One region of the Ruegeria sp. BHSC223 genome, then DNA from elsewhere that is predicted to be linked to it. Evidence: riboswitches for the same ligand, from Rfam matches in the RefSeq annotation. Region 1 holds a riboswitch; the other holds the start of a gene.
What was found. A riboswitch is a leader RNA that binds a small molecule or an ion and turns the genes downstream of it on or off. The one in region 1 is predicted to bind cobalamin.
Positions count from the first base shown of each region.

Region 2: it holds a riboswitch for cobalamin, as region 1 does, so the genes downstream of both, AC2FNY_RS16690 (hypothetical protein) here and AC2FNY_RS12640 (CbtB domain-containing protein) in region 1, are expected to answer to the same signal.

Region 1 is NZ_JBXWRR010000007.1:35,423-39,827, reverse strand. It holds gene AC2FNY_RS12655 (cobyrinic acid a,c-diamide synthase CobB) at 1-254, shown strand, start outside; gene cobA (uroporphyrinogen-III C-methyltransferase) at 251-979, shown strand; gene cobF (precorrin-6A synthase (deacetylating)) at 972-1,715, shown strand; cobalamin riboswitch at 1,759-1,969, shown strand; gene AC2FNY_RS12640 (CbtB domain-containing protein) at 2,005-2,175, shown strand; gene AC2FNY_RS12635 (CbtA family protein) at 2,179-2,877, shown strand; gene AC2FNY_RS12630 (hypothetical protein) at 2,941-3,435, shown strand; gene AC2FNY_RS12625 (DUF1636 family protein) at 3,423-3,779, opposite strand; gene AC2FNY_RS12620 (LysR substrate-binding domain-containing protein) at 3,835-4,405, opposite strand, start outside.
Region 2 is NZ_JBXWRR010000013.1:53,926-58,330, reverse strand. It holds gene AC2FNY_RS16700 (sulfatase-like hydrolase/transferase) at 1-1,153, opposite strand, end outside; gene AC2FNY_RS16695 (protein-tyrosine phosphatase family protein) at 1,507-2,004, shown strand; gene AC2FNY_RS16690 (hypothetical protein) at 2,009-2,221, opposite strand; cobalamin riboswitch at 2,493-2,706, opposite strand; gene ypfJ (KPN_02809 family neutral zinc metallopeptidase) at 2,812-3,660, shown strand; gene AC2FNY_RS16680 (TetR/AcrR family transcriptional regulator) at 3,657-4,214, opposite strand; gene AC2FNY_RS16675 (alpha/beta hydrolase family protein) at 4,298-4,405, shown strand, end outside.

The DNA of each region.
Region 1 (4,405 bases):
TCGTCACCTCGTATGAAAAGCGCAAGTTCAACCTGGGCTATCGCCGGGCCGAATTGCTGGCGCCCCTGCCCGGCTATGGCACCGGTGCCACCCTGCGCGGGCACGAGTTCCACTATTCCTCGATCCTGGAGCAACCCGACGCGCCGCTGGCCCGTGTTTTCGATGCCGAGGGCGTCGAGGGGCCGCAAACCGGATCCGTGCGCGGCCATGTGACCGGCACCTTCTTTCACCTGATCGCGGAGGCGGGATCATGAGCGGCTTTGTCTCCTTTGTCGGCTCGGGGCCGGGCGACCCGGACCTGTTGACGCTGAAAGCGGTGGATCGGCTGGGCAAAGCCGATGCGGTGCTGTTCGACGATCTGTCGAGCGGTCCGATCCTGACCCATGCGCGCGCGGATGCCGATCTGGTTGGGGTGGGCAAACGAGCGGGCCGCGCCTCGCCCAAACAGGACCATGTGAGCCGCCTGCTGGTGGATTATGCCCAGACCGGCGCACATGTGGTGCGGCTGAAATCCGGCGATGGCGGTCTCTTTGGCCGGCTGGAGGAAGAACTGGTCGCGCTGCGCGCGGCCGGGATCGGGTATGAGATCATCCCCGGCATCCCCTCGGCGGTGGCGGCGGCGGCGGCGGCGGGCATCCCGCTGACCCGACGACTGACCGCGCGGCGGGTGCAATTCGTCACCGGCCATGACGTCAGCGGGCAATTGCCCCCCGACCTGAACCTGCCCGCACTGGCGGATTCGCAGGCCACCACGGTCGTGTTCATGGGCAAGCGCACCTTTCCACTGCTGCTGGATGCGCTTGAGGCGCATGGCCTGCCACGTTCAACGCCTGCGCTGATGGCCGAAAGCGTCTCGACCCCTGAACAGCGCCTGACCCGCGCCACCATGGGTGAACTGGCCGAACGGCTGGCAGCGGAGATCGGCACCGCCCCTGCCCTGATCCTTTATGGTCCGCTGGCGGAGTTCGGCGATGACTGAGCTTCTCCTGATCGGAATCGGCACCGGCAATCCCGACCACATCACCCGCGAAGGCATCGCCGCCATTCGCGCCGCCGATCTGATCCTGATCCCGCGCAAGGGGGCGGGGAAATCCGATCTGGCCGGGCTGCGCGAGCGCATCATCACTGACGCCACCGACACACCGCCGCAGATCGCCTATTTCGACATCCCGGCGCGCCGGGCCGAGGATGGGTATCTGAAGGGTGTCGACGAGTGGCACGATGCCATTGCGCTCCGCTGGCAGGCGGCGATGGAGGACCACCCCGACGCGGCGCGGGTGGCGCTGCTGATCTGGGGCGACCCGTCGCTCTATGACAGTTCGCTGCGAATCGCGGCGCGGCTCGATCCGCAACCCAAGGTGCGGGTGATTCCCGGCATCACCGCGCTTCAGGCGCTGACAGCGGCGCATGGCATTCCGGTCAACGAATTGGGGGCACCGTTCCTGGTCACCACCGGGCGGCGCCTGCGCGACGAAGGCTGGCCGCCCGCGGTGGATACCGCGGCCGTGATGCTGGACGGCGAATGCTCGTTCCAGGCGCTGGATATGTCCGATTACCACATCTGGTGGGGCGCCTATGTGGGCATGGAGGAACAGATTCTGGTGGCGGGACCTCTGGCCGAGATGGCGGGCGAAATCGTCGAAACCCGTGCCCGTGCGCGAGCCGATCACGGCTGGATCATGGATATCTATCTTTTGAAAAAGCGCGGAAACTGACCGGAAAGGTCGCAAATGACGATTGCGCCGGATGCGCGTTCGCGGCTAAATGGAGGGGTCTGGTCCTGCCGGAGCAATCCGGATGCTAAGAGGGAATTTGGTGCGACCGCCCGTCGGTTCAGGCCAAAGCCGCCCCCGCGACTGTAAGCGGTGAGCCTCTGTTCAACCAGCCACTCCCGGGTTCGCTCCGGGGGGAAGGCGAACAGAGGCACCGACCCGCGAGCCAGGAGACCTGCCAGACAGGTAATGAAACACCGGCCGTCGGGTGCGGCGGCAAGGAGGAAATGACATGACGACCAAAACACTCAAGGCATCGGCCACCGGTTCCGCGATCTTGCCGGCTCTGTTCGCCGTGATCCTGGGCCTGGGCATCGTGACCCTGGCGGGCCATGTGCAGGCATCCGCGCTGCATGACGCCGCCCACGACGTGCGCCACGCAACCGGCTTTCCCTGCCACTGAACCATGTTCAGTCGCATTCTGACCAGCGCGTTGTTCGCTGGCGCTGCAGCAGGGCTGATTGCCGCCTTGCTGCAGTTTCTGTTCGTGCAGCCCGTGTTGCTGCATGCCGAGTTGTATGAAACCGGCGAACTGGTGCATTTCGGCGCCGAGGCGGTAAGTGCCCAGCCCGACCTGCCCGGCATGTTCGCCGATCCGATGCGCGATGCGCTGACGGTCGTTTTTGCAATGCTCACCTATACCGGCTATGCTGTGGTGATGGTCGCCCTGATGTCGGTGGCCGAGGGGATGGGTCATGCGGTCACCGCGCGCGCCGGTCTGCTCTGGGGTCTGGCCGGGTTCATCACCTTTCACTTCGCACCCGGACTGAGCCTCGCGCCCGAGGTGCCCGGTGTGTCCTATACTGATATCACCGCCCGCCAGATCTGGTGGACCGCGACCGTGGCCGCTGCGGGTATCGCCATGTGGCTGATCGCCTTTGGCGGAAACCTGATGGCCTATGGCGCCGCCGCGCTGCTGTTGATGGCGCCGCATCTGATCGGCGCGCCCGAGCCTGACAGCTTTGCCGGCCCGGTGCCGACCGAGCTGGGCGCCCTGTTTGCCGCCCGCGCCTTTGGTGTCGGGATGGCGGCCTGGGTGCTGCTGGGTGGTTTCGCCGGTTACTTCTGGCAGACCGAGAGCAAGCGCGCCGAAGCGCACGCCTGATCCGTCGACCCATATGCCCCGCCGGACCCATCCGGCGGGGTTTTCCTTTGTTTGGAGACTGATATGTCCCGCTCTCTCGCTCTTTTCGCCATCGGCCTTGTCTTTGGTGGCGGTGCCGGTTTCGTCACCGCGGCGGCCTATGGTGTCACCTTTGACGGTCATGATCATGGCGACACGGCCCAGCATGGCGCCCATGACCCGGCACAAGACGGCCACAACCACGCCCAGGCCACCCATCTGCCCGCAGGCCCCGACGCACCCGGTGTGTCCGTAGCACTGACCCGCGATCCGATGTCGGGCTGGAACCTGCATGTAAGCCCGCAGAATTTCCGCTTTGCCCCCGAAAACGCCTCGGCCAGTGACGTGCCGGGCGAAGGCCATGCCCATGTCTATGTCAACGACGTGAAACTGGCCCGGCTTTACAGCGAATGGATGCATATCCCCGACCTGCCCAAAGGTCCGGTCGAGGTGAAGGTCTCGCTGAACGCCAACAGCCACAGCCCGCTGATGGTCGATGGCATCCCGGTCGAGGCCGTGGTCACGGTTCAGGTGGAATAGGCCGGGATCCGCGCCAACAGGCATTGCCGCAACCGTCCACAGGGACGGGCATCGGCAATCCAGCCTCCGGGGCTGTCCAGATAGACACGGCAGGTGGCGGCGATATCGTCGGCATCCGCCACCACGTCGAGATCCGAGAACACATAGCTGGCCCGCCCCGGCCCCTGAAGGGCCAGCGCCACCGGGGTGGCGCAGGCGCCGAAACAGGCATGATCCACCAGCTCCACCCGCCCGCTCAGCCCGGCGCGCGCCAGCGCCTCGGACACGGCGGCACGTTCGGCCCCTTGGTCACGGTCCCGCTCACCCTGGCAGCTGGAGCAAAGGGAAAGGCGCATGTCGCTCATGGTGTCTCCTTGATCGGTGCGGCAGATGTGGCGCATCGGGTCCGCCGAGGCAAGCTCAACGCGCCATTTGCGCGGCCTCTATCCGCAGCGCATCCAGCACCCCGGCGACCGAGGGCGACAGGCTGGCAGATTTGCGCATCGACACGCCCACCGGCCCGATCGGGATCGGCACCGGCCAGTCGACCCGCGCCAGCGCCCCCGCGCTGATATCGTGGCGCGGCACATGCGCGGGCATCACCGCCAGCATGTCCGACCCCACCAACAGGCCCCGATTGGCCAGATACGACACCGATTCCACCGCATAGGGCGGCGCACCACCGCCCAGATCGACAAAGACCTGATCCAGCTGGCGGCGCAACGTGGTTTCCGCCGGTGGCAGGATCCAGGGGTATTCCATCAGGTCGGTCAGCGCGGGCGCGGCATGGCGATGCACCGGGTGGTCGCTCCGGGCGACACATATCACCTCTTCGTCGAACAGCCGCTCCTGCACGATCTCGGCCCTGTGCCGGTGCATCGGCAAGCGCCCCACCACCAGATCGACATCGCCCGAGCGCAGCGCCGGCATCAGCACCTCGTTGGTGCCCTCGACCAGTTTCACCACCAGCCCCGGCTTGTCGGTCAGAAGC
Region 2 (4,405 bases), on a different contig from region 1:
CCGCCTCGACGAATGTCGGCGCCAGATCGATGCTTTCGACCAATGCGTCACAGACGCTGCCCCGTGTCGCGTCGGCCTCGGGGCGCGGATCGTAGACGATCAGCGGAACCCGCGTCGCGGCATCGTGAAAGAAGGTCTTTTCCCCCATCCAGTGATCGCCCAGGAAATCGCCATGATCCGAGGTCAGGACAATCATCGTGTCCTGCATGCGCCCGGTCTCCTCGAGCCATGTGAAGAGCCGTCCCATCTGGTCGTCGGCCTGTTTGATCAGCCCCATATAGGCGGGGATCACCGCATCGCGCACCTCTTGCCGGGAAAACGCCTCGCCCACCTTTGTCTCCATGAAGGCCTTGAACAGGGGATGGGCGTTCTGGCGTTCGCTGTCGCTGCGCACCACGTCCTGCACATGTTCGGGGCCATACATGCTGGCATAGGGTTCGGGCACGATATAGGGCCAGTGCGGCTTGATATAGCTCAGGTGACAGCACCACGGACCGGTCTGCTGTTCGATGAATTCCATCGCGCGGGTGGTCAGATAGGGGGTCTCGCTGTCCTCTTCGGCGATATTGGCGGGGCGGGTCGCGTTCTTGAGGAACCAGCCCGATTGCACATTGCCCTCGGCATCCAGCCCGGAATTGGCAAAGTCGTGCCAGGGGTTGTCGCTCTCATAGCCCTTGGCGCGCAGGTACTTGTTGTATTCCCTGGCGCCGTCGGGGTCGTAATACCCGTCCGGCCCCTCAGGCAGCATGCCATCGTCGCGTTCGAACACGTCGAACCCGCATTCCGCCACCCGCGCCCCGATCAGCGAATCCGGCTCAAGCCCCAGCCGTGCCATGCCTTCCTCGTCCGCGCGCATGTGGGTCTTGCCCACCAGCCAGCAGCCCATCCCGGCGGCGCGCAGGTGGTCGCCCATGGTCATCTCGCCCACCTTGAGCGGGATGCCGTTCCAGCTGGCCCCGTGCGAATGTACATAGCGCCCGGTATAGGTGCTCATCCGGGACGAACCGCAAATCGGCGACTGGATATAGGCACGGTCAAACCGCACCCCCTTTGCCGCCAACTGGTCGATATTGGGCGTGTTCAGGGTCTTGTGGCCGTAACAGCTGAGGTAATCCCAGCGCAGCTGATCAAACATGATGAACAGGATATTCATGGGCGCGCATACCTTTTGCATATCTGTCGGAAAGCCTGCAGTTCCGGTCTAGACTACCCGCACTCTAGCCGGGTTGGGACCAAGTAGGAAACATGGCACCGGGCCCTTCCGTGCATTTCTGGCCAAGGGTTTGGCTCGCCTGTCGGTAAGCTTTAACTTAGCTGCCCTTCAGGCGGGGTCTGAACGGCCTAAAGCGTAGGATTCACTGTTGCCGGGTTGCCCTTTTGTGCCCCGAATCCTTGCGCACTCACCAGCATCGTGACTTGCGACAAAGCTTCTTTCGGAGTCATGTTGCGGCTGGGCAAGGTGTTGCGGCCTTGGATGTGGGCTCGATCGGAGAGGGAATTTTGCGGATGGCGCAATTGGTGATCTATGCGCTGCAAGTTGGGGGAGGCTCGCTGGCGATCTGCCAGTTGCCGGGCCTGTCTGGCAACTATTCAAGTGATATTGATCTGATCGGGTCCTGGGCGCCCGGGCTGGTGATCTCGATGACGACCGAGGTCGAGATGTTGCAGCACGGTGCACGCAATTTTGGTGCTGATATCCAGAGTCGCGCCTGCCGCTGGGCTCATCTGCCGGTCGATGATTTCGGAGTGCCTGGCCGTGATGCCGAGATCAGTTGGAAGGCGATCAGCAAATCGGCCCGGCATGCGCTGCGCGGCGGCGGGCGCGTATTGATCCATTGCAAGGGCGGCTGTGGCCGGTCGGGCATGGCGGCGTTGCGCCTGATGATCGAGACGGGCGAAGAGCCGAAGGCGGCGCTGGCGCATTTGCGGTCGGTCCGCTCCTGTGCGGTGGAAACCGACGCCCAGATGGACTGGGCGCTGGCAGGTCGTGCTATCCGGGACTGATCCTTCAGGCCGTTGCTTGCACTGTCGCAGCAGAGTGGACGCAGCGGGGGCGGGCCTCGGCCATGGCGCATGGTACCGGGCCTAGCCCGGCGGCAAATCCCGCTCCGTCGGGTGTCATCAGTGCATCGGCAAAGCGATTCAGATGCGACAGGGCGGTGTCTTCGTCGACGCCGCAGAACACGCGGATCCGGCTGTGCGAGGCGGCGTAGCGGGCCATGCAACCTGCTCCACACGGGGGCATCTCGCAATGCCCTTCTATCGCGAAACCTGCATCGGTCATCGGTTCAGCCTGCCGCAGCGCGCGGGCGAGGTTCTCGGCCAATGCCGACAGCGCCGGGCAGGGCCTGCCGGTTCGGCGACAGAGCGTTGCGGCAAATTCATGCGTTCTTGTAGTCCAGATCATCCTGCGCCCTCCGCGCGGCGGAACAGGGTGTCGGGGACCGGCCGATCAGGGCCAAGGCATCCCGTCCGGACACCCCGCCCGGGTTCGAGTTACGGTTGCGATGGCAGGTCTCCTGACTTGCGGGTCCGGGCTTTGCCGGCCTTCCCGGCCCGGAGGGCCAGTGGCATTTCGGCATCGCTCACCGCTTACAGTTGCGGGGGCAGTCTCGGAATTGGTCCCCTGTCGCCAGGGGGGCCGCACCGTGTTCCCTTTTCATCCCGGCGCATGTGTCACCGAGAACCATCGCCTCAGCGGTAGCGGGTGTTGCGGGCCGGAGTCAAGCCGGGTGTTCGTGCCGTGTTTTTCCCCATGCGGCGGGATGCTAGTATTGGTATCGAGTAGTCAGGCTGAAGAAGGGTGTCGGCATGCGGTTGAGAGGAGTACGCGGCAGTAGGCATGTCGAGGATCGTCGCGGGCGACGTGGCGGCGGCATGGCCATCGGCGGGCGTGGGCTGGGCATCGGCGGGGTGCTGCTGCTGTTGGTGATCGGCGCCTTTACCGGCATCGACGTCACCCCGTTCCTGACCGAACAGCCGGGCCCGAGCCAGAGCGCGCCCAAGGAACTGACCGCCGAAGAGCGGCAGGCGGGCGAATTCGTCTCGCGCGTCTTGGCCACGACCGAGGATGTCTGGGGCACGGTGTTCCGCGACCAGCTTGGCCGCGACTACATCCCGCCGACGCTGGTGCTGTTTTCTCAGGTCACCTCCAGCCCCTGTGGCGGCGCCTCGGGCGCGACCGGGCCGTTCTACTGCCCGGCCGACCAGAAGGCCTATCTGGACACAGATTTCTTTGCCACGCTGGCGCGGCGCTTGCAGGCGGGTGGCGATTTTGCCGCCGCTTATGTGATCGCCCATGAGGTGGCCCATCACGTGCAGAATCAGCTGGGCATTCTGGGCCAGGTGGATCAGGCCCGGCGGCAGTCCTCGCAGGTCGAGGCCAACGCCCTGACCGTGCGGTTGGAATTGCAGGCCGATTGCCTGTCCGGGGTCTGGGCGCGCTCGGTCCGAGGTCTGATGGAACGCGGTGATCTGGAAGAGGCGTTGAACGCCGCCCGGATGATCGGCGACGACCGGCTGCAACGGCAGGCGGGCCGGGTGCCGCAACCGCATACATTCACCCACGGCACTTCGGCGCAGCGGGCATCCTGGTTCGAACGCGGCTTTGATAGTGGCCGGGTCGCAAGCTGCGACACGTTCAGCACCAACCGGCTCTAATCCGCGCGCGGCAGCATCTCGGGCAGACGGCGCAGCACGTCCGAGGACTGCCGGGCACGGGCTAGCATCCAGCCGCCTTGCAGCAGGATGAACATGGTCTCGGCGGTCTTTTGCGGATCGGCCAGCCCAAAGCGCCTGGCGTGATGCGCGCCCTCGGTGATCCAGCCTTCGAACAGGTGGTGGGCATGGGCACGGAACGCGGCGTTGTCCGGCCCTTCGAACAGGGTCGACGAGATCGGGCAGCCATCCCACTGGCCTGATTTGTCGAATAGTTTCGCGACCTTGCCGCACAGAGCCTCCATTCCGGCATGAAAGCTCTCGGCTGGTTCGAACGAGGCCGCGATCAGCCGCAGCATCTGATCCGAGGCCCAGGTGGCCGAGGCCAGCGCCAGGTCGGATTTGCCGTTCGGGAAGTGGTGATACAGAGAGCCCTTGGGCGCCTCTGCCTCGGCCAGCAGCTCGGACAATCCAACACCGTGATACCCCCGGCGCTGGAACAGCTGGGCGGCGGTGCGGATCAAGCGATCTTTGGTCGGAAGCGGACGTTGGGTCATGTGCCGGGGATATTGACAGCTCTGGACCGATTGGTCCAGACATGAGGAATAGACCAATCGGTCTAGGAAATCTGGAGGTCGCAATGCTGGATATGCAGTCATCTGTCAGGGTCGAGGATTTTCATTTCCCCGCCGGGTCGGCGCAGCTTTCGGCGCGGCTCTATCTCCCGGCGGGCACGCCCCGGGTTGCG